Prochlorococcus marinus XMU1406: one gene and its partner. The protein of the gene in region 1 binds, or shares a complex with, the protein of each later gene. Links are inferred from orthologs where the notes say so. Each region holds a gene or a part of one and is shown on either strand. Other genes may lie near its edges. The genes, in order: prmC and prfA.

What was found.
Region 2: the proteins of prmC (region 1) and prfA are in contact, whole or in part, in a crystal structure (PDB 2B3T), measured with the Escherichia coli proteins. The link is inferred for Prochlorococcus marinus XMU1406 from one-to-one orthologs.

The regions. Positions count from the first base shown.
Region 1 is NZ_JAAORG010000001.1:298,817-315,527, reverse strand. The notes cover bases 5,374-8,135. They hold prmC (peptide chain release factor N(5)-glutamine methyltransferase), read right to left. Parts: upstream 7,309-8,135; coding sequence 6,439-7,308; downstream 5,374-6,438. Other genes in these bases: HA149_RS01675 (2Fe-2S iron-sulfur cluster-binding protein), read right to left, coding at 7,575-7,937; psbM (photosystem II reaction center protein PsbM), read right to left, coding at 7,319-7,471; HA149_RS01690 (L-threonylcarbamoyladenylate synthase), read right to left, coding at 5,834-6,415; minE (cell division topological specificity factor MinE), read left to right, coding at 5,374-5,519. In the rest of the region: petD (cytochrome b6-f complex subunit IV), read right to left, coding at 1-238; petB (cytochrome b6), read right to left, coding at 272-928; carboxyl-terminal processing protease CtpZ, read left to right, coding at 1,000-2,289; HA149_RS01715 (HD domain-containing protein), read left to right, coding at 2,327-3,583; HA149_RS01710 (septum site-determining protein MinC), read left to right, coding at 3,594-4,256; septum site-determining protein MinD, read left to right, coding at 4,367-5,182; more of minE, read left to right, coding at 5,184-5,373; psbB (photosystem II chlorophyll-binding protein CP47), read left to right, coding at 8,160-9,683; HA149_RS01665 (photosystem II reaction center protein T), read left to right, coding at 9,707-9,805; transcriptional regulator NrdR, read left to right, coding at 9,907-10,386; HA149_RS01655 (30S ribosomal protein S1), read left to right, coding at 10,496-11,587; metK (methionine adenosyltransferase), read left to right, coding at 11,726-12,964; HA149_RS01645 (FGGY-family carbohydrate kinase), read left to right, coding at 12,980-14,209; HA149_RS01635 (hypothetical protein), read right to left, coding at 14,464-14,883; HA149_RS01630 (TVP38/TMEM64 family protein), read left to right, coding at 15,031-15,666; HA149_RS01625 (hypothetical protein), read left to right, coding at 15,784-15,963; and 2 more genes. UniProt on the Escherichia coli protein: Methylates the class 1 translation termination release factors RF1/PrfA and RF2/PrfB on the glutamine residue of the universally conserved GGQ motif, i.e. on 'Gln-235' in RF1 and on 'Gln-252' in RF2.
Region 2 is NZ_JAAORG010000003.1:375,729-392,341, forward strand. Bases 13,795-16,610 are described here. They hold prfA (peptide chain release factor 1), read right to left. Parts: upstream 15,842-16,610; coding sequence 14,747-15,841; downstream 13,795-14,746. Other genes in these bases: alr (alanine racemase), read right to left, coding at 13,795-14,158; HA149_RS08505 (HNH endonuclease), read left to right, coding at 14,176-14,733; rpmE (50S ribosomal protein L31), read right to left, coding at 15,870-16,130; rpsI (30S ribosomal protein S9), read right to left, coding at 16,144-16,554; rplM (50S ribosomal protein L13), read right to left, coding at 16,564-16,610. Also shown: HA149_RS08445 (C40 family peptidase), read left to right, coding at 1-559; HA149_RS08450 (photosystem I reaction center protein subunit XI), read right to left, coding at 619-1,218; HA149_RS08455 (photosystem I reaction center subunit VIII), read right to left, coding at 1,246-1,359; HA149_RS08460 (annexin), read left to right, coding at 1,452-1,832; HA149_RS08465 (glycosyltransferase family 2 protein), read right to left, coding at 1,837-2,799; photosystem I core protein PsaB, read right to left, coding at 2,904-5,132; photosystem I core protein PsaA, read right to left, coding at 5,160-7,463; cobJ (precorrin-3B C(17)-methyltransferase), read left to right, coding at 7,799-9,601; HA149_RS08485 (TIGR01548 family HAD-type hydrolase), read left to right, coding at 9,693-10,481; HA149_RS08490 (polysaccharide biosynthesis/export family protein), read left to right, coding at 10,840-12,567; more of alr, read right to left, coding at 12,959-13,794; more of rplM, read right to left, coding at 16,611-16,613. UniProt on the Escherichia coli protein: Peptide chain release factor 1 directs the termination of translation in response to the peptide chain termination codons UAG and UAA.

The DNA of each region.
Region 1 (16,711 bases):
ACCATTCTGGAAGGATTTCTAAAGGGGTAGCGAATGGATTTGCCTTGTCTCCTAGCATTGCAGGATCGAGAACTGCTAGTCCAACTACGCAGGCGATAGTACCTAAAATAACTACTGGGAATATATATAGTAAATCATTTGGCCAAGCAGGCTCACCATAATAATTATGGCCCATACCTTTTGCTAGTTTTGCTCTTAATTTTGGGTCAGATAAATCTGGTTTTTTTAACGTAGACATAAGGAAGTCTTGTAATGAATTAATTATAAAAGTTTATAAGGGTCCTGAAATACCTTGTTTACGAATCATTAAGAAGTGCATCAACATAAAGACTGCTAAAGACCATGGCAAAACAAAAGTATGAAGACTATAAAATCTTGTAAGAGTTGATTGCCCAACACTTTCTCCACCTCTAAGAAGTTCGACCATGAAATCTCCAATTACTGGTATGGCAGCAGGCACACCTGAAACAATTTTGACTGCCCAGTAACCCACTTGATCCCAAGGTAAAGAATATCCAGTTACTCCAAAAGCTACTGTTATGACAGCCATTACAACACCTGTCACCCAAGTTAATTCTCTTGGCCTTTTGAAACCACCGGTAAGATAAACTCTAAAAACATGAAGAATTAACATCAAAACCATCATTGATGCACTCCATCTATGAACAGATCTTATTAACCATCCAAAACTTACATCGGTCATTAAATAACTTACTGAACTATAGGCTTGAGTAACTGTTGGCTTATAGTAAAAAGTCATTGCAAAACCTGTTGCAAATTGAATTAGGAAGCATACTAAAGTTATGCCACCTAAACAATAAAAAATGTTTACGTGAGGGGGTACGTACTTGGAAGTTACGTCGTCAGTTATGTCTTGAATTTCAAGTCTTTCTTGAAACCAGTCATAAACAGATGAAGAATCGGCCATCCAAAAAAAATTTAGCTTTGATATAAAGAGCTTACTTAAAATTCTTATACTTGGTGTTAACACTTAACCCAATGAATTCATCTTTTAACAAACTTTTAACATTCAAAACTTTGATCACTGTATTAATGATCATTGTTTTTTCTACCAATCTTTTTTTGATTGAAAAAGTGTATGCTCTCAGTGATGCCAAGCAATTAGTGCTTGACGCTTGGACCTTGGTGAATGAGGGATTTTATGACCCAGATAAGTTTGAAGAAATACAATGGAAGAGAATTAGACAAAAAACATTACAGAAACAAATTGAAACAACTGAAGAGGCTTATTCTTCAATTGAAAACATGTTAAGACCTCTAGAAGATCCCTATACAAGAATTTTACGTCCAAAAGATTATGAGCTCCTTAAATCAAGTAATTTTGGCAGTGAAATAAATGGTGTAGGGCTCCAATTAGGTGAAGATAATGATAATAACAAAATAAAAGTTATCTCAACTCTTGGCGGATCACCTGCTGAAGAAGCTGGAATAATCAGTGGGGATTTCATAGAGAAAGTGGATGGAATTCCATCCAAAGAATTAGGCCTTGCTAATACAGCCTCTAAGTTAAGAGGTGAATCAGGGACCAAAGTTTTAGTTGAAATATCTTCGGAATCAGGAGAAATCAGGGAAGTCGATTTAGAAAGGAGATCGGTAGATCTTAGGCCAGTTAGAACAAAGAGACTAAGAGACGATTCTCACACAATAGGATATTTAAGAATAACCCAATTCAGCGAAAGCGTACCAAAAAAAGTTGAAGAGGCACTTCAAGAGTTAAAAGAAAAAGAGGTAGAGGGGTTAATCTTGGATCTTAGAAATAATTCAGGGGGGCTAGTAAGTTCAGGAATAGCAGTTGCCGACTCATTATTAAGTGAGAAACCTGTTGTTGAGACAAAAAATAGAAATGGAATCAAAGATGCAATAATTTCTCAAAAAGAAACATCTTATGATGGCCCAATGGTGACTCTTGTTAATAAAGGCACTGCCAGTGCAAGTGAAATACTTGCTGGTTCTTTACAAGATAATGGCAGATCAATTCTTATGGGAGAAAAAACTTATGGGAAAGGTTTAATTCAATCCTTAAAAAGTTTGGGAGAGGAAAGTGGTATTGCTATAACAGTTGCTAGTTACTTAACTCCCAAAGGTAATAATATTCAAGGCCAAGGTATGACGCCCGATAAATTACTTGATCTTCCAGATGCAAGTGAATATGGAAATGCTGACGATAAATGGGTTAGGAATGCAGAACTATTTCTCGAGTCGCTATTAGAAAAAGAAGAAGTTTCAGTTCAAACTATTGAATTAAGTAATGAAGAAATAGAAACTTGATATGTCAAAGAGTTGAATATAAAAAATCTTAAAAGCTATGAGTTTTAAAAGAACTTTTCATGATCCAATTCATAAAGAAATAGTATTTGATGCAGGAAAGCCTGAAGAATTAATGATTATTGAATTAATTGATACAATTGCATTTCAAAGACTAAGAAGAATAAAACAATTAGGATCTGCATCATTACTTTTTCATGGTGCAGAATCAAGTAGATTTACCCACTCAATTGGTGTGTTTTGTATAGCTAGAAAAATATATCAGAGATTAATTGAAAGTGAATCTTCATTTTGTAAAAATAAATTTGTTCTTTATGGAGCAGCTTTATTACATGATTTAGGTCATGGACCTTTAAGCCATACCAGTGAAGAAATATTCGATCATAATCACGAACAATGGTCTCAAAACTTAGTTAAAAATTATTCTCCAATAAATTCAATACTCAAAAAGTATGACAACGAATTACCGGGCCAAATTGGAGAATTATTTCAATCAAAACAACTTTTTTCAAAACCTTTAAAAACATTGATTAGCAGTGAGATAGATTGTGATCGTCTCGATTATCTTTTACGCGACAGTTACAACACAGGTACTAATTATGGCTTAGTAGATTTAGAAAGAATCATTTCGGCTCTTACTTTTTCACCTGATGGAAATATCGGGATCAAACCAAAAGGAGTTATCGCTATTGAGCATTTCCTAGTACTAAGAAACTTGATGTACAGAACAATATACAATCACAGAATAAACGAAATATCAACATGGATTCTGGAAAAAATAGTTTATACAATAAAAAATAATTTTGAAAAGAAAATTTGGTTAGATAATTCTCTACATAAATGGATATTTTCTCCTGAGAAGGTTGATTTTGATGATTTCATAAGAAATGATGATGTAACCTTTTTCTATCACTTGATTAGATGGAAAGATGAATCTTTTGAGCCACTTTCTACACTTTGCAAAATGTTTATTGACAGAGAATTATTAAAGGCATCAGACATAAGTTTTTTAAGTAAAATTAATAGATTAAAAATCTTTGCATTTGCAAGAAAATTATGTGAAAAGAATGGTTTTAATTCGGAAATATTTTGTGGGATTAAGGAAAGGTCTTTTAAAGGTTTTGAATCTAACAATGCGCTAAAAATATGGGACGGAAATTATCAAAGCTCATTAGAAAATAATTCTGCATTAATAAAAACTTTAATGAGATCTGAGGAAAGCTCTTTTATTATTTATCCAGGTATGATCAAAAAAGAAATCACAAATGAAATTTTATTAATTAAAAATAATTCCTAAATTATATTCAATGGAAATCGTTATAAATAACACTAAAAGTAAATTTTTAGAAATTTTTTCTTTGTTAGATTTTGATAATATTCATGAAACTTTTAAAAAATTTTCTTCCATAAAGGGACCTCTGGAAGCAAAAATTTTCTCAACAAATGAATCAATAAGTTCTCATCAATTATCAAAATTAAAGAAATTTTTTGGCAAAATTAATATTTCTTCCCTATGCATTTACTCAAATAACAGAGAAACAATATTAAGTGGAAAGTCTTTAAAAATAAATTCAACTTTTATGAAAGAGCAAGAAATTAAAAATAAATTACTTTTGTTCAATTTAAAAAATAAAGACGATATTTTTTACAAAGGAACAGTACGATCAGGTGACAGAATATCTTCAAATGGAAACCTATGCATTATTGGAGATGTTAATGCAGGAGCAATAGTTTCAGCTAAGAAAAATATTTACGTTTGGGGCAAATTACTAGGGATCGCATTCGCTGGGAAAAATGGAAATAGAAATGCCTCTATCGCATCACTTTATCTAAACCCTTTACAGTTACGCATTGCGGATGTGATAGCCATTGGACCGAAGGAAAAGCCCAAAAATCTTTATCCAGAAATTGCCGTTATAGATAAACAAACGATAATTATCAAACCACACCAAATCGAACCTAAAAATTAATCAATTATTTGAAAAAATTAATTAAAACTAGATAAATTTAAGAATTACTTAATCTTTAAAATATTTAACTTTCTGCAAGTGGCTTTATTATTTGTAAAATCCTTAAAAACGTGGGGAAAAATACTCGCACAATATTAATTTGTTCAGGTAAAGGAGGTGTTGGTAAAACCACTTTAACTGCAAACTTAGGCATAGCTCTTGCTAATAGCGGAGCAACAACTGCTGTTTTAGATGCTGATTTTGGCTTAAGAAATTTAGATCTTCTTCTAGGATTAGAAAATCGCATCATCTATACTGCTCAAGATGTTCTGGATAAGAATTGTCGTCTTGACCAAGCATTGGTAAGGCATAAAAAGGAACCTAATCTTGCTCTTCTACCTGCTGGGGATCCAAGAATGTTGGATTGGATGAAGCCCGAAGATATGAAAAAAATAAGCGAACTGCTTAGTGAGAAATTTGATTTTGTCTTAGTAGATTGTCCTGCTGGTGTAGAAGATGGCTTTAAAAATGCTCTTGCAGCTTGTAAAGAAGCTATTGTTGTAACTAACCCGGAATTATCTGCAGTACGCGACGCCGATAGAGTAATAGGAATTCTTAATACTTCTGACATTGAACCTATCCAGCTTGTAATCAACAGAGTTCGCCCCAACATGATGGCAAGTCAAGAAATGCTATCTATCGATGATGTCCAAGGGATACTTTCTTTGCCTTTGTTAGGAATTGTTTTAGAAGATGAACAGGTAATAATAAGTACAAATAGAGGAGAGCCACTAACACTAACAGATGGTAGATCTCCTGCAAAAAAATGTTATTTGAATGTTTCTCAGAGACTTACTGGAGATGACGTACCAATTATTGATCCAAAAAATGAAGGTAAAAGTCTTAAAGATAAATTCATGAGATTAATGCAAACAAAGGTTTTTTAAAATGATGACCCTCAGAGATCTTATAAACAAGTTACTAGGCAGAGAAACGGCTAGTGCCAACACTGCTAGAGAAAGATTACAACTTGTACTTGCTCATGACAGAGTTGATATGAGTTCTTTAACAACTGATCTTTTGGATAAGATGAGGAATGAAATACTAGATGTTGTTGCAAAATACGTTGAGATTGATTTTGAAGAGGTGGCAGTAAGTTTAGAGACGGAGGACAGAATGACTGCATTAGTAGCAAATTTACCAATCAAAAGAACTGTTACAGGTGAAATAAAGTTTAAAAAAAATGATAAGAATGATAAAAGTGAAAAAGATATCAAAAAGTAATAAATTTTAAAAAGCCCCAAAAAATACTAAGATTGATACACCTTAATTGTAAGATAGTTATTATGCCGGCTTAGCTCAGCGGTAGAGCAGCGCTTTTGTAAAGCGAAGGTCATCAGTTCAAATCTGTTAGCCGGCATTTTGATTTATTTAATTCTGTTCAATATTTTTTGTCGAAAATAAAAAAATCAAACCTAACAGAGCAATGATAGGAAATAATCTAATTTCTAGTACATACTCTAAAAAAGAAGCAAGGGGTTCAAATATCCAATAACTTAAAAATTGAATTAATAAAACCAAAAATAATAACAAAAACATTAATGCAATTCCTTAACTAATACTTCTCCTTCTCTAATCAGCCTCCAATTACCACTTTTCTTCCAGAATATAATAGTACTAGCTTTTCCACTACTTTTCCCCCAGGGGACAGGGCCTAGAATTTCAACAGAAGGGAAGTCTATAGCAATACTTTCATATGTAATTGATCCTTCAAAACCTGAAATATTTGCACTCGAAGTTAACAATGGTCCCGTTTTTCTCATGAGGGATTGGGCCATATGTGAATTTGGAATTCTCAACCCAAGACTAAGATCATTGCTTGTGATGATTGTAGCCTGCTTTTCTGAGGCAGGAATAACCATAGTCAGAGCTCCTGGCCAATATTTTGAAGCTATATTTTCGTAATCCTCTTTTGCTGATTCGTGGACATAATCGATTAATTGTTTGTATTCTGATCCCATAAGAATTAATGGTTTATCTCTATCTCTTTTTTTAAATTCGTAAATAATATTTGAAAATTCTGGCAAGCATCCAATTGCAGGTAATGTGTCAGTTGGGAAAATTATAGGTAAACCACTTTTAAGAGTCTTTAGAGCGGAGTTGCAGTCTATTAAATTCATCTAGATTGTTAACCTATGATAATTTATTTATATCTTCCAATGGTAAACCTACCAATTCCTGAAAGATCTTTCAAAATTTCTATTGATGTAAATTTATTTTTAATAAGTAGTTGTTTTACTTCTTCACTTTGATCAAAATGATTCTCTAAAATCAGCCAACCATTCTCTTTTAAAAATAATGGTGCTTTTTGTATTATTTCCCTAATATGTTTTAAACCATCTTCGCCGCCTAATAAAGCAACTTTAGGTTCGAAATTCTTAACTTCTTTAGGTAATTTTTCATAAGTATCTCTTGGAATATATGGCGGGTTTGAAATAGCGAAGTCTAATTTTCCTTTAAAACTTTCAAGAGGTGACCACCAATTTCCACAATAAAATTTCAAATTTGATTTTTTAGAAGAATTTACAAAATTTTTAATGGCTATTTCTAATGCCTCTTGATTTATGTCAGTTGCTACTCCCTCGCTCAATGGATAAGCCAATGCCAAAGCAATACTAATTGCACCTGATCCAGTTCCTAATTCAGCAAAAAATAATTTTTCTGATTTTTTTCGAAATATATTTAAAACGATATCAACTATGAGCTCTGTTTCTGGTCTGGGAATGAGTACTTTTTTAGTAACTTTGAGTTTTAAGTCTCTCCAAAAAGTTATTCCACAGAGATATTGGATAGGAGTGGAATTTAATAAATGGTCTTTCCAAATAGATTCCAAGAAATCTAAGTCTTTTCTTAAATACAAATTATCTCCAGAATTAATCCTAGATAAATTGAGATCACTATTTGATATTCCGCCTACAGAATCAAGTAAAAGAGCAAAAGATTGATAATCTCCCCCTTTAGAAAGTTGTATTTTTTTCCAAAATAAAAATTCTTTTACAGAAATGCTAGGCATTTATGAAAGTTTAGCTTTTTGGGCCAAGCTTACCTTTACCAGATTCTGAGTAGAAGCTTGATTTTTCGCCATCTTGAGTGGAAATAAATAAACCTATAAGGAATATTGTTGGTACCCCAACAAATAGAAGACTTGCTACGAATCCAAAATTAGTAGTTTCCATTTAAATTAACTATTCTAATAAGTATTAAGACTATAGACATTTAACTTGAACTAAAGTGGAAAAATCAATAAATATTATCAACTGATTAACAGTCTTAAACAATTTAGCGAGGTAATTTTTTATTTTCACTATTTTTTTTAAGTTCTTCTAAGTTTGAAGGAGGAGATTGTGGTTTTGTTAAAATTACTGCAGAGGATTTTATTAAAGTCTGACATGCAAGTCGCCAATTTTCTGGTCTATTTTTAAGTTTTTCTTCTTCAACAGAAGTTTGTGGACTTAAGGAATTATTGCTTCCTCCTTCAACAGAAACAAAACAGGTACTACACTGTCCTGCCCCTCCACAGTTTCCTAAAATACCTTTTAATCCATAAAGTTGTAAGTTCTCTTTCATTACTAGTTCCCTTAAATTTTCACCAGGATTGCATTGAACCTCTAAATCCTCACGGATGAATCTAATAGTTGCCATTTTTTTAGTTATTTTTCTTATTTTGGCGTTTTACTTTGAGAATTGTGACCAAAATATTAACATTTTTTAGCGAAAAATTCCTTGAAAGCCCAGTAATGCAAAGTGATTTACCCAATTTTTGCAAGAAAATAAATTTATTTACAAAAATCCCTGAAAGACTAAAAAACCCTTACTATCGTGATGTTTAGCTGTTTATACAGCATAGTTACTAGAAATTAACCGATGGGATTGCCTTGGTATCGAGTTCACACAGTAGTTATTAATGACCCAGGTCGACTACTTGCTGTGCATCTTATGCATACTGCATTATTAGCCGGCTGGGCCGGCTCAATGGCTCTTTATGAATTAGCCATTTTTGATCCATCTGATGCTGTTCTCAATCCTATGTGGAGACAGGGAATGTACGTTATGCCTTTTATGGCTAGACTTGGTATCACAAGCAGTTGGAACGGATGGGATATAACTGGTGCTACAGGAGTTGATCCCGGATTCTGGAGTTTTGAAGGGGTTGCCGCAGCACACATTGTATTTAGCGGATTATTGATGTTGGCCTCTATATGGCACTGGACTTACTGGGACTTAGATTTATGGGAAGATTCAAGAACAGGTGAGCCAGCTCTCGATCTGCCAAGAATATTTGGAATTCATCTTCTTCTAGCTGGACTTACATGCTTTGGCTTTGGAGCTTTTCACTGCGCAAACGTGGGGATTTGGGTTTCTGACCCTTATGGCTTAACTGGTCACGTAGAACCTGTGGCACCTTCTTGGGGAGTAGAAGGATTTAACCCTTTTAATCCAGGAGGTATAGTAGCGAATCATATTGCGGCAGGACTTATGGGTATTATTGGAGGTATTTTTCATATCACCAATAGACCTGGAGAAAGACTTTATAGAGCATTAAAACTTGGAAGTCTCGAAGGAGTCCTAGCCAGTGCTTTAGCTGCTGTATTATTTGTATCTTTTGTTGTTTCAGGAACAATGTGGTACGGTTCAGCAACAACCCCAGTAGAGCTTTTTGGTCCTACCAGATATCAATGGGATTCAGGCTATTTCAAAACTGAAATTAATAGAAGAGTACAATCTGCTATAGATAATGGTGCCACTAAATCAGAGGCATATGCATCTATTCCAGAGAAATTAGCTTTCTACGATTATGTTGGGAATAGTCCAGCTAAAGGAGGCCTATTTAGAGTTGGAGCTCTTGTTAATGGTGATGGATTACCAACTGGTTGGCAAGGTCACATTGCTTTTCAAGATAAGGAAGGTAACGAATTAGAAGTTAGAAGGATTCCTAATTTCTTTGAAAACTTCCCTGTTATTCTTGAAGACAAAGAAGGTAACGTAAGGGCAGATATTCCATTTAGAAGAGCCGAAGCGAAGTATTCATTTGAACAAACTGGCATCACAGCAACTATCTATGGAGGAGACTTAAATGGTCAAACATTTACTGATCCTGCAGTAGTAAAAAGATTAGCTAGAAAAGCGCAGCTTGGAGAAGCTTTCAAGTTTGACAGAGAAACTTATAAATCTGACGGTGTATTCCGAAGTTCCCCAAGAGCATGGTTTACATATGCACATCTATGTTTCGGATTGCTATTCTTGTTTGGCCACTGGTGGCATGCTTCAAGAACTCTTTACAGAAATTCATTCGCTGGAATTGACGCTGAGATTGGTGACCAAGTTGAATTTGGTTTATTCAAGAAGCTTGGTGACGAATCCACAAGAAGAATCCCAGGAAGGGTTTAATTTAAACTTTATTACTTAATCTTATGGAAGCTTTTGCTTACGTTCTTATTTTAACTCTCGCAGTTGTTACTTTATTCTTTGCTGTCGCCTTTAGAGATCCACCTAAATTCGATAAAAAATGAACTTATAAAAAGACCTCTTTAACAAGGGGTCTTTTTATTTTACTTTTCATAATTAGCATTTTACTCTACTATTAGAGTTACAGTTAATCTAATTTCACTACATGCAGTGTCCAAACTGTCAAAACACAGATAGCAGAGTTTTGGAATCAAGATCTGCCGATACTGGTAAAAGTGTTCGAAGAAGAAGAGAGTGCTTAAATTGCAGCTTTAGATTTACAACTTATGAAAGAGTTGAAACGATGCCAGTTTCAATAATCAAAAAAGACGGTAGCAGAGAATTATTTGATAAACAAAAATTATTTACCGGTATATCAAGAGCTTGCGAAAAGACTAACTTCAGCAGTGAAGCAATTATTAATTTCGTAGATGGAATTGAATCTCAAATCGTTCAAGACTCTAACAAAGATATTAAATCTTCTCAAATCGGAGAATTAATACTTAAAAATCTTAGGAAAGAAAACGAAGTAGCCTATATAAGATATGCCTCAGTTTACAGAAAATTTAATGGGGTAAAAGATTTTATTTCTACTCTTGAATCTCTAAAAGTAAGTTCAAAAAACCAATTAGCTTCAATTTTATAAAATTCAGCATCTTAAAGTGTAGAATAAGTAGCACAAATGTTTTTTGCTATTGGTTTGCAGGCTAGTAGCATTCCTTTCTAACTACCTTAGGTAGTCTGCGACATAACAAATGAACGAAAATTCTTCCCAAACCATTAAAGAAATTCCTGAGGAACAAGAAATTAAAAATTCTTCTGAGTTAAATAACGATTCAGCATCCCAAAATGAGGAAGATTTATCATTCAAGAAGAGCGATATACCTTCAGCAGATTCTTCCTCTAGCAGAACAAATAAAGATTTTGATAATGCAGGATTCACACAAGAGGAATTTGCATCACTTTTGGGTAAGTATGACTATAACTTTAAGCCTGGCGATCTAGTTAAAGGTACTGTTTTTGCTTTAGAGCCCAAAGGGGCCATGATTGATATAGGGGCGAAAACAGCTGCCTTCATGCCTGTTCAGGAGGTTTCAATAAATAGAGTAGAGGGACTGAATGATGTTTTACAACCTTCAGAAAGTAGGGAATTTTTCATAATGAGTGAAGAAAATGAAGATGGCCAATTAGCCCTCTCCATTAGAAGAATTGAATATCAAAGAGCATGGGAAAGGGTTAGACAACTACAAAAAGAAGATGCAACTATATACTCTGAAGTTTTTGCAACAAACAGGGGAGGAGCTCTTGTGAGGGTGGAAGGCTTGCGAGGTTTTATCCCAGGCTCTCATATAAGTGCTAGAAGAATAAAAGATGACTTGGAAGGTGAATATCTACCTTTAAAATTTCTTGAAGTTGATGAAGAGAGAAATAGATTAGTACTAAGTCATAGAAGAGCTTTAGTTGAGAAAAAAATGAACAGACTTGAGGTAGGTGAAGTTGTTGTTGGTTCAGTAAAAGGTATTAAACCTTATGGAGCCTTTATTGATATTGGTGGAGTCAGTGGTCTATTGCACATTTCCGAGATTAGTCATGAACATATTGAGACTCCTCATAATGTTTTAAATGTGAATGATGAAATGAAAGTCATGATAATAGACCTGGATTCGGAAAGAGGACGAATTTCATTATCCACTAAAGCACTTGAACCTGAACCAGGGGATATGTTAACTGACCCTCAAAAAGTTTTTAGTAAAGCTGAAGAAATGGCTGCGAAATACAAGCAAATGTTATTTGAACAAACTGACGATAATGAAGAGACCCCCATAGCTTCAGTTGAAACAGTATAAATTCAATTATTTATTTTTGAACGAATATCTGAACTTAAAGCAGTTTATAGTTGTCTAAGTATTTTTTTTAATTTACAATAATTGATTTGTAACGATAGTCTAATTTAGGATATAGTCTAATTTCAAAATTATTTGTAAATGAGTGATTTCATTTTCACTTCTGAATCCGTAACTGAAGGTCATCCTGACAAGATATGTGATCAAATTAGTGACGCTGTTTTAGATGCTTTATTGACAGAAGATCCAGAAAGCAGAGTTGCATGCGAAACTGTTGTAAATACTGGTCTTTGTTTACTTACTGGAGAAATAACTTCAAAAGCAAAAGTCGATTACATAAAACTTGTTAGAAATGTAATTAAAGAAATTGGATATGAAGGCTATAAAGCAGGTGGTTTTGATGCAAATAGTTGTGCTGTTTTAGTAGCACTTGATGAGCAATCACCAGACATTTCACAAGGAGTAAATGACGCAGATGATGTTAACGATGATTTGGAAGACAATACCGGAGCTGGTGACCAAGGCATAATGTTCGGCTATGCATGCGATGAGACGCCTGAATTAATGCCCTTACCGATAAGCTTAGCTCATAGATTAGCCATTCAACTTGCCAAAGTGAGGCATGAAGAAGTCCTTAGTTATCTACTCCCTGATGGGAAAACTCAAGTAAGCATTGATTACGAAAAAGGTTTACCAGTTTCTATTAATACAATTTTAATTTCAACTCAACATAATCCTGAGATAGATGGGATAACAAATGAAGAAGAAATTCGTCAAAGAATAAAAGAAGATTTATGGAGTCATGTTGTAATTCCTGCTACTGAAGATTTAGAAATCAAACCAAGCATTAGCCAAACAAGATTTCTAGTAAACCCCACTGGGAAATTTGTCGTAGGGGGGCCCCAAGGAGATGCGGGGCTCACTGGCAGAAAAATTATTGTAGATACTTATGGTGGATATGCAAGACACGGAGGAGGGGCATTTTCTGGTAAAGATCCCACAAAAGTAGATAGATCAGCCGCTTATGCCGCACGTTATGTAGCTAAAAGCATAGTTAAGGCGAAATTGGCAAAAAAAGCAGAAGTACAATTAAGTTATGCTATTGGAGTGGCAAAACCAATTTCCATTCTCGTGGAAACTTTTGATACAGGTGTTATTTCACAAGCTAATTTGACTGAGCTAATTAAAGAGCACTTTGATTTAAGACCCGCAGCAATAATAAAAGAATTTAACTTAAGAAACCTACCCAAAAAAATGGGAGGCAAATTTTTTAGAAAGACTGCATCCTATGGACATTTTGGCAGAAGAGATCTTGAGCTCCCATGGGAAAATGTAGAAGAAAAAGCAGCCCAATTAGCTGAGGCTTCCAAGATTTTTTAATAAAATATTTTTTCTATGCCTGAAAATTTTTATGGAGGGTTAGATTTTGGAACCAGTGGTGCAAGAATATCAATAATTAATTTTCATAAGAAATTAGTATATTCAAATTCAGTACCTTATTCATACAGCTTTAAGAATCCAAATTCTTGGATCAATTCTTGTGAGAATCTCTTAGCTAGTTTACCTATTGAGGTGAAAATTAACCTTAATAAATTGGCTATCTCCGGTACCTCAGGAACTTTAACAGCATCAAATTTGCAAGGAGAGCCGCTAGGAGAAGCAATACCTTATGACCAAGCATGTAGCGAAAATAAGATCCTTCTTGAATCACTAACTCCTGAAGAAGATTATCTGCGAACTCCATATAGTAGTCTTGCTAAAGCATTAAAATTAATAGATAAATATGGGACAAATATACTTTTACGACATCAATCTGATTGGATCACTGGTTGGTTTTTAAAAGATTGGACTTATGGAGAAGAAGGTAATAATCTAAAACTTGGTTGGGATCTAAAAAAAGAATCATGGCCAAAAAGCTATCTCAATGCTTCATGGCAAAAATGCCTACCTCAAATAATAAAAAGTGGGGAAATTATTGGAGAAGTGAATTGTGATTTAGCAGAGAGATTTAACTTGAATAAGAAATTAATATTAATCTCAGGCACCACTGACTCTAATGCAAGTGTAATAGCTGCAGGTTTAGGTAAAGAAGATGGTCTCACAGTTTTAGGAACAACTCTTGTAGTTAAGAAAATCATTGATAAACCTATAAAAAAAGAAGGAATTACAAACCATAGATTAAACGGCGATTGGATATGTGGAGGGGCATCAAACGCGGGATGTGGTATCTTATCTCAATTCTTCTCTGATTTAGAAATAAAGGAGCTCAGTCGACAAATAAATCCATCGAAAAAAACTTCTTTAAATCTTTTACCTCTTAATAGTAAAGGAGAGAGATTTCCTGTTAATAATTCTAATTTAGAGCCAATACTTGGTCCAAGGCCAGTAAGCGACTCACTTTATTTACATGCATTATTCGAGGGGCTAGCTAAGATCGAATTGAAAGGATGGGAAAAGCTAGGAGAACTAACAGGTTCACTTCCAAAAAAAATTATTACTATTGGTGGAGGTTCAAAAAACCCACAGTGGAGAAAAATAAGAGAAAAAATTATTAATATACCCATAGTTTCATGCAAAAAAACTACTTCATTTGGTACTGCCTTGTTGGCGATTAATTCAAAATAAAAGTTTTTTTAGAATATTTGATGAAGATATAAAATTTTTAATTAAAAGGGTTTCACAAACTACACATCTTAATTTAGAGTATATAGGTTAGAGCCGGGATAGCTCAGTTGGTAGAGCAGGCGACTGAAAATCGCCGTGTCCCCAGTTCAAATCTGGGTCCTGGCACCTTTAAAACCCTTTCCTAGAGAGGGTTTTATACTTTTAAATCATTGAGAACTAGTTATTTTTTCGTATTTTTTTATAACTTAAAATTTTTAGTTTTCGACTCTGCAGACTTGACCAATAACACCCAAAATCAGTTTATCTCCATTTGGATCTTGCCAATTAGCTAAATCATTGAAATTACTATTTGCTTCATCTATTGAGACATCAACATCTCTAAATGATTTTTCAAAACAATTTATATCCATGGTATAGAGAATATCCTTAGTAATTTCACTTTTTGTTTTGGGAATAAATTTACTCAATACTCTTACAGAACCATCCTCATTCCTTTTTATACTTTGCCTATCCCATAACTGCTCTCCGTATTCACTTTTAGGGACTCCAACCCATTCATGAGGCAAAGCTTCTGATTTTTTTATTGAAATACAAAAGAAAACGATAATCGAAAGGACTAAATTAATGATATTTCTAAAAAATATTGAATTAACTTTATTCATAGAATTAATCATGACTACTTATGGAATACAAAAATTTTTTATTAGTAGGAAATATAAGATTAAAAATTTGTAAAAATTTTTATTGAATAGTATTTCTATTATAGATAGAATCAAATATTAAATTAAGAATTTACTTCCAATAAATTTATTAGAAAAATAATGAATAAAATACAGAAATTTCTCTCAGTAGTTTTTTTTATAGCAATATTTGTAGTATTGATTTATTTCATCCAAAATTATGGGATTGAACCTCTAAGGAATAAAATAGAAAGTATGGGGATTTGGGCTCCTTTTGGAATATTCATACTCAGAGGAGTAAGTATTATTTTACCTGCCCTTCCAAGTTCAGCTTATTCTCTGCTAGCTGGTTCATTACTAGGATTTCAAAAAGGTTACATGACAATAATCTTTTCTGATATCGTTTTTTGCCAAGCTGCTTTCTTTATCGCAAGAAATTATGGTCGGGTTCCTGTACGTAATTTAGTAGGCCCGAAAGCAATGCAAAAGATTGAAAGTTTTAATCAAAACCAGCTAGAAGAAAATTTCTTTCTTATGACAGGTCTACTAATGACTGGCCTTTTTGATTTTCTAAGCTACGCAATTGGTATTGGAGGAACTCGCTGGAAAATATTTACTCCTGCATTAATAATAAGTCTTCTAATCAGTGACTCTATACTAGTAGCAGTAGGAGCTGGAGTTAGCCAGGGAGCAGGATTATTTCTAGGGATTGCTCTATTGGGAATGTTTGCTTTAGCGACTATTTCAGGATTGGCAAAAAATAAAATGCCTAAATAACAAAACAGTTGGTAATTCTGTAAACAAAGAAGAAAGATATGACATTTTCGCAAACAATAACTATATAAATAATGATTCATGCAAGAATAGAGATCGATTAATTTTTAAAGTTATTAGATGACTCCATTTAGACCAACTTCATATGATCGCCCTGGAGAACAAATATCAACTACTCCTTCTGGATTAAAAGTAACTTCTGCAAAGAGATTAATGGTGGATTCAATGGTTAGAATGATACAAAAAGCAGAAAATCATTCCGTAGAAGATAAACTTGACGAAGAATCTAACAATAATTAATCAATTCATTGATAAAAGTATAGGAGAGTGGAAATCTATTAGAAGTACTCACACTTTAGCTTTTCAGGAATTTGAAAACTCAACTAGTAAAATATATATAAAACATATCAACAAAAAAAATAAAAAAGTCGTTGAAATTTTTAAAAATTATAAATTCAGTTTAAACCTAGAGAGCATAGCCATTTCCATAAACTGGCAAGCTATTAGTGATTGGGACAATGAAGATATCAGTGAGGGAGATGAAACTATTCTGATTTTTTTACCCAAAGATGAAAATTCAGGAATTGTTTTAAGAAATAAAGGTTATACAGAATCCTTTATTTCATCATCAACTTATTTTGTTGATGAACAAAATAATTTACACATTAAAACTATTTATAAATCAACAGTTTCCGAAGAAAGAATTTCCTTTTTATCCACTCATATAAGATCCAGATTTTCTACTATTAGAAATCTGGAAAATAACTCAGTTATACAGACTTCACATACTTCAGAGATAAGGAATTTAGCTATTTTAAAAGATTAATTATCCTTTCAAATTGAAACTCTGTTTCAGATATTAATTTAGGAAGAAAGCTTTTGTTTCCACGCATATTTTTAACTGTTGAATTCAAATCAGAGATAGTTGCATCTCGCATTAATTGAAAAACCCTTCTTGCATTTCTTAAAGGCACCCCAAGAGCAAGATAAGTATTTTTAAGATCCTTCAAACAACTTTTTTCTAAAACTGATTCGTCATTAGAAATTA
Region 2 (16,613 bases), on another replicon or contig:
AGTTCAACTATATGAAGATGGTTACGTATGTTGGATAAATTTAGATGGATTAATTATTGAGAAATACGAATTGGGAAAAACTGAAGATACAAAAAAAGAACACTTCTTTATAAAAGATAAAGTTAAATCAATTTTAAAATGGATCAAGGATCAATCTGAGTTAACTAATGAATACCTATGGGGAGGCACATTAGGGCCCAACTTTGATTGTTCCGGGTTAATTCAGACCGCTTTTTTAAAACATCATATTTATATACCACGAGACTCTTATCAAATAAAAAGTTTTTGTAAACACCTTTTTTATTTCAACGAATCTTATGCAGCTCTTCAACCAGGCGATCTTTTATTTTTTGGGAATGAAGAAAAATGTGATCATATTGGAATCTACAAAGGAAATGGATACTATTACCATTGCTCAGGAAAGGATTTCGGAAGAAATGGAATAGGATTAGATACCCTAAAACAGACTAATGATAAAATCTCATTGCATTATAAATCGAAACTAATTTCCGCAGGAAGAGTAGTTAGAAGTTATAGATGGGACAGAACAATACGTTAGTGAGTAGAGCTCACCGTTTAATTTAAAATATTACTTATTCTTTCTTTAGGAATTAAGAATTAACCAGCAGTCCAAATATTTTTAATGATTGGCATTATGGTATCTAAGTGTAATGTCCCAACAAGTAACCAAGCAAAAACAGCTCCTCCACAGCCTCCTAACCAAAATCCACTTGTAAAATCAGCCCAACCAGCTCTTGTAAATAAGTCCTTTGGAGGATTATTAACAGTCGCATCTGGAGGTTGCACATTAGGTGCTTTACCGGGTGCATTGTATAGAACAAAAAGTGCTGTCAAAATATGAACAGCTCCAATAGTAGCTAGAAGTCCAGCAGTTAAAGCAAATTCAGAATTTCTTAATGGGCCAGTCATTGTGAAAGGTCCGTAAAGAAGATATCCAAAAGCTGCTCCAGTTTCTAAACCTCTAAAATTAGGGGAAATACCTTCTCTGTAAAAAGGTAAATTATTTATAAAGGCTTTTGTAAAATAACCACTATTAACTGGAGTAGCTAAATTGCCAACAAAAGGATCAGCAACTGTTTTTACTGCCCATTGTTCTGCTACGCCAATATCATTTGGTTTTACAGAAGTATCTATGTATTTCTCATCAAACTTAATAGAACTTGTTGATTCTGAGAAAGATTTTTGAAAGTCGCTCATTTTTTTAAAAATTTAGTGTTTGATAATTTATTCAGTTGCTGTAATTAATCTTCCAATCAATACGATAAAAACAGCAGGCATTGCTATACCAATTAATGGAACAAAAATTGAGGGTAAAAGGCTTGGTAAATCAGATGGCATAGTTCTTTAAACATCTTTAAACACTTTAGTATTTATCTGCGAAATAGTGTTAATTTTATTACTGGATGATATAAAAATTATTAACTTTTTACATGATAAATTTTTTCGCAATTGTACTTATTATTTTTATAGGAATATTACTTCTAGTTTTTAAAAAAAGAAGATTTAAAAAGTTAATAAATAAAAGCAGTTTATATTCTATAAAATTAAATAAAAATAATAAATTTTCATCTAATAAAAATAGTTTTTTATTAGATGACGAAGAAAAAAAGTACTCAGTATTTTATAAAAATTCTCAAAGAAATAAAATGTTTAGTCTTTTTCAGGGTAGTACAGAAAATAAATTAAAGGCATTAAAAATTGCGGAAGAATTGGCTGATAAATCAACATTACCAATTTTACGAAAAGGCCTAAGAGATATTTCTCCTGAAGTCGTTGAAATTTCAGCTTTATTAATAAGAAAGTTCAAGTAAACAATCAATTTTTATTAGTACTGCTTATTGATCTAATTCTGTAAATTGGACGACTTTGACTTTCATGATAAGTCCTAATTAAAAGTTCGCTCAATAATCCAAAGCTAAATAATTGAACACCAGCAATTCCTAATATTAATGCAAACATTAGCAATGGACGATTTCCAATATCCTCACCCATTATTTTTAAACCTATCAAATAAGAACTCATCGCAAGGCTTATGAAAATACTTATAATTCCAACAAAACCAAATCCATACATTGGTCTTGTTAAAAATTTAGTCATAAACCAAACAGTTAGTAAATCCATTAAAACTCTAAAAGTTCTATCAATTCCATATTTACTAGATCCATATTGCCTGCTTCTATGATTTACTTTAATTTCTTTGATTCTTGCACCTTCAATATTTGCTAAAACGGGCAGAAACCTGTGAAGTTCACCATACAACTTAATATCATCTATTATTTCTTTCTTAAAAGCTTTTAATGAGCATCCGTAGTCATGCAACTTCAAACCTGTTACGTGAGCTATTAATTTATTCGCTATTTTTGATGGTATCTTTCTATTAATTAATTTATCTTTTCTATCAAACCTCCACCCACAAATTAAATCATACCCATCATTAATTTCGGAAATTAATTTAGGAATATCATTTGGATCATTCTGTAAATCACCATCCAAAGTAATGATAATATCACCTTTAGAATAATCAAAGCCAGCTGACATTGCTGCAGTTTGCCCATAATTTTTTCGAAGGGAAATTACTGACAATTCTTTAATTTTGAGAGTTAATTCTTTCAATACTTGATAAGTATTATCTTTAGAACCATCATTGACAACAATCAATTCAAAACTTAATTCATGAAATGACATTACATTTATAACTTCATCCAATAAAAAACCAATACTCTCACTTTCGTTGTAAACAGGGATAATAATAGAAATTAATTGTTTTATATCTAACATTTATATTTGATATTATTTATATAATTTTAACTTAATTTAGAACATTAAAATTAAACAAAAAAAAATCACCACAAATGTGGTGATTTAGATTATTTAAGAAAAATTTAACCAAACTTACCTGAAGTTGATGCAATAACAAATGCACCGAATGTAAGAATGTTTCCAATCGTGAAATGTGCTAGTCCAACTAATCTAGCTTGAACAATTGACAGTGCAACTGGCTTGTCTCTCCAGCCAACAAGATTAGCTATTGGAGTACGCTGATGTGCCCAAACTAATGTTTCAATTAATTCTTGCCAATAACCACGCCATGATATTAGGAACATGAAACCAGTAGCCCAAACTAAGTGACCGAATAGGAACATCCAAGCCCAAGGAGATAAAGAGTTTACTCCAAATGGATTATATCCGTTAATAAGTTGAGCAGAGTTTAACCAGAGATAATCTCTAAACCAACCCATTAGATAAGTTCCTGATTCATTAAATTGTGCTACATTGCCCTGCCATATTGCTAGGTGTTTCCAATGCCAGTAGAAAGTTACCCATGCTAGTAAATTTAATGCCCAGAACATAGCTAAGTACATAGCATCCCAAGATGAACTATCACAAGTACCTCCACGTCCAGGTCCATCACAAGGGAATGCATAACCTAAATCTTTCTTGTCAGGAATTAATTTTGTTCCTCTAGCATCAAGTGCACCTTTGATAAGAATTAAAGCGGTTGTATGAAGACCTAAAGCGATAGCATGGTGAACTAAGAAATCTGCAGGACCAATAGGTAAGAAAGCACTTAATGCATCTTGTCTATTTATCAAATCCATCCAGTAATGATTACCTGGTAATGAATTAGCAGCGAGAGTTGCTGAACTTGTAGGATCAGACAATAGAGCATTGAAGCCATACATCATCTTACCTTGAGCAGCTTGAACAAATTGAGCAAATACTGGCTCAATTAGAATTTGCTTTTCAGGATTACCAAAAGCTACAACAACGTCGTTATGAACATAAATTCCAAGAGTATGGAATCCTAGCAACATTGTTACCCAGCTAAGATGACTTATTAAAGCTTCCTTTGTCCCAAGAACTCTTGCCAATACATTATCTTTATTTAATTCTGGATCGTAATCTCTTACAAAGAAAATGGCTCCATGTGCAAATGCACCAACCATCAAGAACATTGCTATGTACTGATGATGACTATATAAAGCAGATTGTGTAGTGTAATCCCTCGCAATAAAAGCGTAAGAGGGAAGTGCACCCATATGTTGCGCTACAAGAGAAGTTGCTACACCAAGTGATGCTAATGCTAGTCCAAGTTGGAAATGTAATGAATTATTTACAGTTTCATATATTCCATCATGGTTAATTCCGAAACTACCTTTATGAGGATCATTAGGGTGTCTTGTATTATGAGCTTCTGTAATTTCTTTGAGGCTATGACCAATACCAAAAGTATTTCTATACATATGACCTGCAATTACAAAAACTGTACCAATCGCAATATGGTGATGCGCAATATCGGTAAGCCATAATGCTTCGCTTTGAGGATGAAGACCACCTAAAAAAGTAAAGATTGCTGTTCCAGCTCCTTCAGCTGTTCCAAATACTTGATCTAAAGAATCAGGATTTTGGGCATAAGCTCCCCAGTTTAAAGTAAAGAAAGGAGCTAATCCTGCAGGGTGTGGAAGCACTGTTAACCAGTTATCCCAACCTACATGCTGTCCTCTTGATTCAGGTATAGCAACATGAACCAAATGACCTGTCCAAGCGATACTACTAAAACCAAATAAGACAGCTAAATGATGATTTAATCTTGACTCTGCATTTTTAAACCAAGCAAGAGAAGGTCTGAATTTTGGCTGTAAGTGTAACCAACCAGCAAATAGAGTCCAACAAGCCAAAATACTCATGAAAATTGAAGCTTGGAAGAGTTGCTCATTAGTTCTCATTCCAATTGTGTACCACCAATGGTAGAGGCCTGAGTAAGCTATGTTTACTGGACCATTAGCTCCAGCTTGTGTCATTGCTTCTGTGATACCAGATCCAAAATGAGGATCCCAAATAGCATGAGCAATAGGACGAACGTGAGTTGGATCAAGTACAAACTGCTCGAAGTTACCTTGCCAAGCAATATGAAATAAGTTACCAGCTACCCAGAGGGCGATTATTGCTAGATGACCAAAATGCGTAGAGAAAAGCTTCTGATAAAGCTTTTCTTCGGTCATACCATCATGACTTTCAAAGTCATGAGCGGTAGCTATTCCGTACCATATTCGTCGGGTTGTAGGGTCCTGAGCTAGACCCTGGTTAAATGATGGAAATTTTGTTGCCATTGAATTAAAAAGGTGAAGTTCAGGTAGTTAGCCCAGGCCGAAAAGGCGAGCATGGAAGAAAGCCCATGTGGTAGCAATACCACCGACAAGGAAGTGTGTTACACCTACTGCTCTACCCTGAGTGATAGATAAAGCTCTTGGTTGAATGGTTGGAGCAACTTTAAGTTTGTTATGCGCCCAAACAATTGATTCAAATAATTCTTGCCAATATCCACGTCCACTAAAGAGGAACATTAAACTAAATGCCCATATGAAGTGAGCTCCTAAGAACATCAAACCGTACATGCTTATGGATTGGCCATAACTTGTTAATACTTGAGAAGCTTGCGCCCAAAGGAAATCTCTTAACCAACCATTAATAGTAATGGCGCTTTGTGCGAAATTACCTCCAGTAAGTCCCCAAACATCACTCTGCATTTTCCAAGAGAAGTGGAAAATAACTATTGATAAACAGTTATACATCCAGAAAAGAGCCAAGAACACGTGATCCCATGAAGAAACTTGACATGTACCACCTCTTCCAGGTCCATCACAAGGGAATCTAAACCCTAAAGAAGCTTTATCAGGGATCAACCTTGAACTTCTTGCGTAAAGTACTCCTTTGAGAAGTATCAAAACAGTTACGTGAATTTGGAAAGCATGAATATGATGAATCATTAAATCAGCTGTACCTAATGGAATTGGAGCTATAGCAACCTTTCCACCAACCTCTACTAAACTTCCATTAAAAACTTCGCTTAAAGCTTTGTGAGGTAAAGCTTCAGCAGTACCTGCTAAAAGAGAAGTTCCCACAGCAGATGCTTGGATGTTCTGTACCCATTGAGCAAAAATTGGCTGAAGTTGGATTGCAGAATCACTAAACATATCTTGGGGTCTACCCAAAGCTCTCATAGTATCGTTGTGAATATAGAGTCCAAAACTATGGAATCCTAACCACATACATACCCAGTTCAAATGACTGATTAAGGCATCTCTTGCTTTAAGGATTCTGTCTAATACATTATCAATATGTTTTGCTGGATCGTAGTCTCTAACCATTGCAATTCCTGCATGCGCGCCTGCACCTACTATGAATAATCCACCTATCCACATGTGATGAGTAAATAATCCAAGAACTGTCATGTAGTCAGTAGCTATGTATGGATATGGAGGCATCGCATACATGTGATGAGATACAAGTATACTTATTGATCCAAGCATTGCTAGGTTTACCGCAAGCTGGGCATGTCTACTTTCTGCCATGAACTCAAAAAGACCTTGATGACCTTTAGGAGCAGGGAATAATATTGGGTCTCCTTGCTGTGAATCTAATATTTCTTTCATACTATGACCAATACCGTAATTGGTTCTGTACATATGACCACCAATAATTGCTATAACGCCAAAAGCTAAATGATGATGTGAAACATCAGTCATCCATAAGCTTCCTGTCACAGGGTTAAGTCCACCTTTGAAAGTAAGGAAATCTGAGAAAGCTAACCAGTTTAAACTGAAGAAATTACCTGTACCACTTGCTAATCCTGGAAATATCTGACCGATAATTTGAGGATCACAGAGTTGATGCGGCATAGGCATATCTGCAATAGTTGCTATTTCTTTACCATTGATGACTAAAGGAGAGCCTGCGTCAATGGCATCTAAGAGAGCTGCAGTAGGAGCTCCGATATGAATACAATGACCAGCCCATGCTAAAGAACCTAGTCCTACTAAACCAGCTATATGATGGTTAAGCATAGACTCAATATCTTGGAACCACTCCATTTTTGGAGCTGCTTTGTGATAATGAAAAATTCCAGCATGAAGCATAAGTGCAGCCATTACTACAGCACCTATTGCTAAAGCCATCAGTTCACTCTCATTGGTAATTCCCCATGCTCGCCACATATGGAATATTCCTGAACTGATTTGAATACCGTTGTAGTTAGCACCAAGATCAGCATTAAGCATTTCTTGACCAACAATTGCCCATACTTGCTGAGCTCCGGGTTTGACATGAGTTGGATCAGCTAACCAACCTGAATAATTAGAAAATCTTGCTCCATGGAAAAATGCAGCACTCATCCATATGAAAATAACTGCAAGATGTCCAAAATGAGCTGAAAAGATTTTTCTTGTTGCTTCTTCAGCATCGCCTGTATGCACATCGAAATCATGTGCATCAGCATGCAAATTCCAGATCCAAGTTGTAGTTTTTGGACCTTTAGATAATTTACTTGACCAGAAACCTGGCTTATCTAATTTGGCAAAATCAATAGGTCTTGGATCGGCCTTAACAGGATCCTCCAAAACTTTTTTGTTTTTTTCTCCACTTTCTGGTGGGCTGATGGTCATCTAGCACCTCGAAAATAATTGACATTAAAGCCGATTGATCGGATCTTGAAACTATTTTTAAATAATAATGTTCAAGAAAACGAATGCTTCGGAACTTTAAATATTCGTTTCAAAAATAATAAGGCAAAGATTCTTTCGTTATGCATTAACGTAACAAATGTTCTAATGATTGTTACTATATGAATATTTTGTTAAATTCTAGTCTATGACACAATTATGAGTATTTTTACTCAAATTTTATGTAAATTTCTTAAATTTTTTTTTATATTTCAAAGAAAATTTTTTAAATCCAGCGACAGGATATAATTTCAACATAACTATCAATAATTTCTGATTTGAAAGGAATTGCTATAGGTCTATCTAATAATTCAAAAGAAATTTTAAAAAGGCTTAAAAAAACCGAATTTGTCAAAGATATATATATTGCAGGTTCTTCAAAAGATGATGGAGAGAAAAATGAACTTATTGAAGTACAAAAACCTAGAGAAATCTTACTTAAAAAATGGCAGGAGATAGATTTAATAATTTTTATAGGCTCAATTGCTGCATCAATACGCATAATAAATTCTTTTTTAACCTCTAAAGATCAAGATCCAGGTGTAATCGTTATAGATAAAAAATGTTCTAAAATAATTCCTTTAATTGGCTTACATCAGTCAAATACACAAAATATTGCATGTCAAATTGCTAATTTACTTGGTGGCGAAATAATAGAAACTAATAATTCCAATGATCAAAGCTTCTTAAATCTTGATGCATTTGGGGATCAATGGGGTTGGAAAAGATCTGGCAACATAAAGGATTGGTCAAAACTAGTAATTAAACAAGCTAAGAACGAAGAAATATTTTGCAAACAATTATCTGGTAATAGCTTATGGAAAACTTCAAAATCAGGGGAGATTATTAATCAAATTAATGAAAAAGAAATTGAAAAACCAGATTCAACATTTCATGTGAGTATATTCGAAAATAATCAAAGAAATTGGCATCCTCCCGTATTATGGATTGGCATAGGATGTGAAAGAAATACAAGCAAAGAATTAATAGCAAATTCTTTAAATAATTTTTTGAAGTCAGGAAATTTATCACAGCAATCAATTGCGGGATTTGCAACTATTGATATTAAAAAAGATGAGAAAGGAATTTTAGAACTTTCTGAAGAAAAAAACTTGCCTATAAAGTTTTTTAGTAAAGAAGATCTTTCAACAATAATTGTTCCAAATCCATCAAAAGTCGTGCAAAAGGAAATTGGCACACCTTCCGTAGCAGAAGCCTCTTGCTTACTAGCAGCAGGAGAAGAATCAAAATTATTAAAAGAAAAAAGAATTTTTAAAAATCAATCTGGGGCAGTAACTATCGCTGTAGCAGAATCAAAAAATCAATATAATCCAACCAATGGCGAAATACATATTATTGGAAGTGGGCCTGGCGATATCTCCTTCTTAACCAGTAATGCAAAAAAAGCACTTTCAAGATGTACTGTTTGGATCGGATACAAAATGTATTTAGATTTAATTAAGCCCTTAAAAAGGAGTGACCAAGTTTTAATTGAAAGTAAACTTACTGAAGAAAAAGAGAGGTGTAGTAAAGCAATTAAACTAGCCGAGGAAGGAATAAAAGTGGCTTTAATTTCTTCAGGTGAGTCTGGATTTTATGGCATGGCTGGTTTACTTTTAGAATTGCTTCAAAAAATCAACAAAGAATATAGACCTTACTTTAACGTACATCCAGGTATAAGTAGTGTGCAATTAGCCGCTGCGATTAGTGGTGCTCCACTAATGAATGACTTTTGTTCAATAAGCTTAAGCGATAAATTAACTCCATGGTCTTTAATAAAAAAAAGAATTGAAGGAGCTCTTATGGGTGATTTTGTAATAGCTTTATTTAATCCTCAATCCATTGAAAGAAATTGGCAGCTAAAAAGTACAATTGATCTATGTTTAAAAACCAGGAAAGGGGATACTCCCGTTTTAATAGCTAGACAGGTAGGGAGAGAAAATCAATCTAAAAACTTTTCCACTTTAAACACAATTCCTTTTGAAGAAATTGATATGTTATCAATAATTATTATTGGTAATTCTCAAACCACGTTAATAGATGAAATATTTCTTACTCCAAGAGGATATTTACAAAATTAAGTTTAGATAATTCATTATTAAGGAGAAAATATCTTTTTTGCTTTTTTCTGATAAGAATACTAATCTTTTATAAAAGAATTAAGAAAATTAATTGAAAAATATTTGTTTAATTTTGTTTGATATAGATGGGGTAATCCGGAGCGTAGAAAATAGTTATAGGCTTTCATTAAAAAAAACAGTTTACAAATTTTCTGGATGGGAGCCAAGTTATTTAGATATTGATAATGCAAAAAATGAGGGGATATGGAATAATGATTGGGATTTAAGTTTAGAGCTTATAAAAAGAAGAATAAAAAAAGAGAACTTAAACCTTAAAATCCCTTCAAGAGAAGAAATAGTAAAATGTTTTGGAGAGCTTTACTTTGGTGGAGATCCAAACAAAGATAGTAAATATTGGTCTGGATACATAACAAATGAGGAGTTATTAGTTGATAAAAAGTTTTTTGATTTAATTCAAGGCAATGGAATAATTTGGGGTTTTGTAAGTGGTGCAGAGTCTGCTTCTGCAAAATTTGTTTTAGAAAAAAGACTTGGACTAAAATCGCCACCATTAATTTCTATGGGAGATGCCCCTGACAAGCCTGATCCTAAAGGTTTTATTAACTTATCAAAAAAGCTTCTAGCAAATAAACTCGGCGAATCAAATATTCCTATTGCATACGTAGGAGATACTATTGCAGATATAAATACAGTTATAAATGCCAGAAAAGAAATACCATCTCAGAAATTCATAAGTATCGGCATAGCTCCCCCTCATTTACATTTAAATTCTCGATTAAAAGAACGTAATTCTTACGAAACAAGTCTTAGAAATGCAGGAGCTGACTTGATTTTAAATTCTATTTATGACCTAAAAGATATTAATCTTGACTTGTTTTAAAACAAGTATTAATTAAAAAATTTCTTAATTAATTACGGAGAGGGATGAGTTTAGAGTGAATCTAAATGGAAGTATATGGAACTATATGGAAGCATAAAAAAGAAAAAAGGAAGATTTCCTACCCTGAATCCTACCCTCTATGTTTTTACTGCAATTTAACCCTCTAATTTCAAAGATTTATGGAGACTAACATTCGCCCAATAGGAAAGAAATCAAAAAAACTAAATTTTTTTTACGATTGCTCTAATTTAGATATTCTTTATATTTATGGTTAGTTGAAGTAAAGCTTACAATCTCAATTAGCTAGATAGCTAGAGTTCTAATAAAATAGTAGACTAAAACTAGTTAATTTTTGTTTTTGAAAGTTCAAATCAATATTCCTGGAAAAATTTTCAAATTACTTAGATATAAAAGTAATTTGAAATTTCTTTTTATTTTTAATGTTTTGATATCTGTTTTTATATTTGACCTCGTCGAGGCAGGCAATAATAATGCAACTTTGAATAGTAATGAAGAGCTCGCAATAGATAATTTAGATTCAAGAAGTAAATTAGAAGACCTCAATCTTGATTCCGAAACTATTGAACTAATTCTGAAAAATGCAAAAAATAGAACTGAGATTGATATTAATTATTTAAATCCAAAAAATGAATTAGAAGATTATATTGTTGATACTGGAGATTCTCTTTTAATTGAATTTAAAAATAAACCAAGAGGTATAGGATTAATTGAATTGGAATATGATCCAGAAAATATATCCTATTTAAACCCTAGAAATGATTTGAGCAATTATAAATTAGATGAGGGCGATGTCCTAGATATTAAATTTACCTATATTCCTGAATTTAATCGCCAATATCCCATTGATCAAGAGGGAGAAATATATTTACCTGAATTAGGTTCAGTATATGTAAAAGGACTAAATATTTACCAAGCAAAAGATCTACTTGAGAAAAAATATGAAAAATATTTAAAATTTACTGATATGGAAATAAGAATAAATCAATTTAGATTTATGGATTCTGGAATATATTCAATTAATAACGAAGGAGAGCTTATGCTCCCACTCCTTAAAGAAACTTACGTTAGGGGGTTAACAACAAGTGAGATATCTAATTTATTAAGTAAAAAATATTTAAATTCGGAAAATATTTATACAGAAGTAGAAATTAGAATAGCTAGCTTTAAACCTCAAAGAATCTTAGTATCAGGCGAAATCAGAAATCCTGGAATCTATAAATTCCCAGGTTTTAGTTCTGGAGAGTTTCTTGCAATAGAAAATATAGAAGATGATACTTCTCAAAAAGGAGAAATAAAAAATGATGCTGAAGAATCTATTTCAAAAGAAATTTATGGCGATAATATGACTAAAGGGCAATTGAATAGAAGGGAATCTAATAGATCTTTAAATCAAAATCCACAGAATAATACTGCAAGGCAAAATTTCCAAATAAAAAGACCATCCGAAAATTTCACCACTATTTCTAATGTACTTAGAAAAGCTGGAGGAATAACTTCTAAAACTGATTTGTCTCGCATCGAAATAATAAGAGATATTCCCATTGGGAAAGGAGGTGGGAAACAAAGAGCAGTAGTCGATTTTACTTCTTTTATAAATGAAAGTGATCCTACTAACGATATTAGATTATTTGACGGAGATAGAATATTTTTACCAAAGCTCGCATCAGCCTCATTAGATATCATCCCAAAATCAATCCTAAGCGGTCTTTCTCCAAGATTTATAACAGTAGATATATTTGGTAGAGTCGAAAATCCTGGAAGTATAAAATTACCCCTAGAGGCTACCTTATCAGATGCAATTGATTTGACTGGACCAATAAGACCTTTATCAGGAAAAATTGTTTTGATAAGGTATAACAAAGATGGGACGGTTTTAAAGAAAAATATTTCTTATTCTGCTAGAGCAAAAAGAGGTTCTAGAAGGAATCCTTTTGTAAAAGAAGGAGATCTAATATCTGTTAAAAATAGTTTTTTAGGAAAAAGTACAGGCGTTATTCAAGAATTTACAGCTCCATTCATTGGGATTTATTCAACCAAAGAAATAATTGAAAGTTTTAATGATTAATTCATCCTTTTGTAGTCATATCTGTCGGGTGGTTTTTTCATGATGCAGGTATAACTTGTAAAGAATTGGATTTCGCAAAAAATTCCCTACACTCTGCACTTTATATTCCTACCCCATTTCCTACCCCCAAACATGAAATTCAGTGATACTCTGTGAATGTCTCTAATTTTCCTATTTCTGCAAAAGTATTAGTATCACTAGTTTCAGGAACATTATGAACTTCCATGCTCTACCAAAAACACGGAGAGGGAGGGATTCGAACCCTCGACAAAAGTTACCTCCTGTAACTCCTTAGCAGGGAGCCGCTTTCAACCACTCAGCCACCTCTCCAGTTCTTATACATTATCAATTTTTTTGCAAACATTCAAAATTTTTTATTTAATCGAAATGTCTAATCAATTTGAACTCTAGGTAATCTATTTTTAAAAGAACAAAGAATTTCCCACGGGATAGTATTAGATTTTCTTGCCCATTCAAGAGGAGAAATTGTTTTGTCTCCATCAGATCCTAGTAATATCATCGTACTACCAATTCTAATTTCATTTGAGCCTGTTATGTCCACCATCATTTGATCCATAGTTATGGATCCAACTTGGGGATAAAGTTTATTATTATATATAACGTTTATCTTGCCTGAAAGGTTTCTTGGAACTCCATCTGCGTAACCAATACTTAAAATAGCTAACTTAGTTTTTCTACTAGTTACAAACTTTCCTCCATAACTTACACCAACACCTGAATCAAGAGTTCTAATAAAAGCTACTTTAACTTTCAAAAATAAAGCTGGTTTAAGTAATAAATTTTTTTCTATTTTGTCTAAAGGACTGTATCCATACATAGAAAGCCCAACACGTACCATGTGAAAATGAAAATCTTTTTTAAGAAGCATTCCTGCAGAGTTAGCCAAATGAATCTTAATTTCATGATTTTTTTGAAGATTAATTTGCTTTAATAATTGATTAAACTTGAGTCTTTGTAATTGTGTAATACTTTTAGGATCTAATGCATTATCTTCATCTGCAGACGATAAATGACTATATATTCCTTCTATTGAAATGTTCTCAAAAGATTTTATTTTTTCAAATTGCTGAACAAATTTATTAGATTCAAATCCTAATCTTGACATACCAGTATCAACCTTAAGATGCAAAGAAAATTTGAAGCCAAAGTGTTTCCCGATATTATTGCAAATTAAACACTCTCTTATACTACTGATAGTTGGCATAAGATCATTTCTAAAGGATATTATTAAATCTCTTTTTGTATATAGATTTCCGAGAATGAGAATTGGTTTTTTAACTCCAAAAGAACGTAGTTTAATCCCTTCTTTTAAAGTGGCAACGCCTAATTGAGAAGCTCCACCTTTTATAGCGAAATCAGATACCACTTTTGCATCATGTCCATATCCATCAGCTTTGACAACCGCCATAAATTGACAAAATTTACTTAGTTTAGTTCTTAACTGCCTTACATTTGTCTCTATTGCTTTGCCTTTAACTTCTATCCATGCTCTTTGTTTTGGATCTATATCTTTTTTAAAAGTTGGATATTGATCAAAATTAAATCCCTGATCTTTTTGCTGAATTTGCATTAACTTTGCACAACTATATGCGCTTATTGAAATATACAGTTAGCATGACATGTAAATTGTATTTTGGCATGGGCCAGACTCTAGTTTTAAATGCATCTTATGAACCTTTAAACATCACTTCTTGGCGAAGGGCTGTTATTTTAATGATCAAAGGTAAAGCAGAAAGTTTAGAGGAGGATAACTCATATTCAATACATAGCGGAAGAAAATTGCCGACAGTTATAAGACTTCGTTACTACGTGAAGGTGCCTTTTAGAGAGGTTTCTTTAACAAGAAAAAATATTCTTCTGAGAGATAATAATGCTTGCCAATACTGCAATTATAGAGGTGGCGACTTATCAATAGATCATGTTTTACCAAGAAGCAGAGGTGGGACAGATAACTGGGAAAACGTGACTACAGCATGTCTCAGATGTAATGTACAAAAAGGTAACCGAACCCCAGAAGAGGCGAATATGCCTTTAATGCGCAAGCCTTATCGTCCGCTTAGTAATCTCAATTTTGAGGCCACAAGACAAATTGACTCTGGCAGACATAAAGAATGGAGTAAATACGTAATAGGAATTTCAATCTAATAAAAATTAAATCTTAATTTACTTCGTTATTAAAATCTTCCATCATTCTTTTTTGTTCTTGGGCAATGCATGCATCAATCACTTCATCCAATTGACCAGCAAGAATTGGCTCTAATGAAAAATTGGAACCTAATCTATGATCAGTTGTCCTGTTATCTTTAAAATTGTAAGTTCTAATTTTTTCACTCCTATCACCTGTTCCAACCTGGGAAAGTCTTTGTGATCTTTCTTTAGCATTAGCTTCTTTTAATTGAATTTCATATAATTTAGCTCTTAAAATTTCCATTGCTCGTTCGCGATTTTGCAATTGTGATCTCTCTTGAGTACAAAAAACTCTTATTCCTGTAGGCTTATGGAGAAGATCAATAGCTGTCTCTACTTTATTAACATTTTGTCCCCCTGCACCTCCTGATCTTGCTGTACCAACTTCTAAATCAGTTGGCTCAATCTTAACTTCAACAGGATCAGCCTCAGGCATGACCGCCACTGTAGCAGTAGAGGTGTGGACTCTACCTTGCGATTCAGTAGCTGGAACTCTTTGGACTCTATGCACACCAGCCTCAAATTTAAGTTGACTATATACAGAATCTCCCTTAACGGAGATAACTAACTCCTTAAATCCTCCCATATCTGACTCGGAAGCACTAACAGGTTTTACAGACCATCCAATTTTTTGTCCATATCTTTCATACATTCTTGCTAAATCACCCGCCCAGATACAAGCCTCGTTACCTCCAGCACCGGCTCTGATTTCTAACATTACACTTCTCTCATCTCTTGGATCTTTTGGTAATAAAGCGATTGTGGTTTTTTGAATCAGTTCATTCTTACATTCCTCTAAAATTATTAACTCTTCATTAATCAAAGATTCCATTTCTTTATCATTTCTATTCTCTCTAAGTAGATTTTTTGAATCTTCAATTTCTTTATCAGTTTCAAGCAACTTATTAAAATCAATCACCAAAGGTTCCAGTTTTGACCTTTCTCTTGCTATTGATTCTAATTTTTTGGGATCATTAGCTATATCTGGATCTGCAAGCTGCACTTCCAAATTTTCAAAACTTTCTGAAGCAGTTTTCAACCTTGCAATTAATGTTGAGTATTCCAATTGAAATTATGCTTTATTTTTGAAAATTCTATTTTTTAGAATCTTTTTCTTCTTTTTCCTCTTTTGATGTAGCCGTATTAGCTGAACCCATTCCATATTTTTTCATAAACCTATCTACCCTACCTTCTGTATCAAGAATCTTTTGAGTTCCAGTGAAGAAAGGATGATTACCACTCCATACATCAACATGTAATTCAGGCTGCGTGGAGCCAGTCGTCATTACAACTTCACCATTACAAATAACTTTTGCATCTGGATACCATTTTGGGTGTATTTCTGATTTTGGCATAATTAAAATTCCTTTAACGTTTGGAGAATTGAGGAGCTTTTCTTGCTTTTTTAAGACCATATTTTCTTCTTTCCTTCGCTCTAGGATCTCTACTGAGATGGCCTTCAGTTTTTAGCGGTTTCCTATTGTCAGGAGATAATTCGCAAAGTGCTCTAGCTGCTCCTTGCTTGATAGCATCTGCTTGACCTGTCAACCCACCACCAAAAACATTTACCAGAATATCATAAGAATTTTCAAGGCCTAATGTTTGCAAAGGTGATTTTATTGAATTTAAGTGCAGAGGATTAAAGTTTAAGTAATCATCTCCAGAACGACCATTAATTTTGATTAGTCCATTTCCTGGAATCAAACGAACTCTAGCTACTGAAGTTTTTCTTCTCCCAGTTCCCCAATACACAGCTTTGTTTTTTATTTGACTATTCATTTTAATAAATTAACTATTTAATAATACAGGATTCTGAGCAGCATGAGGATGATCAGCAC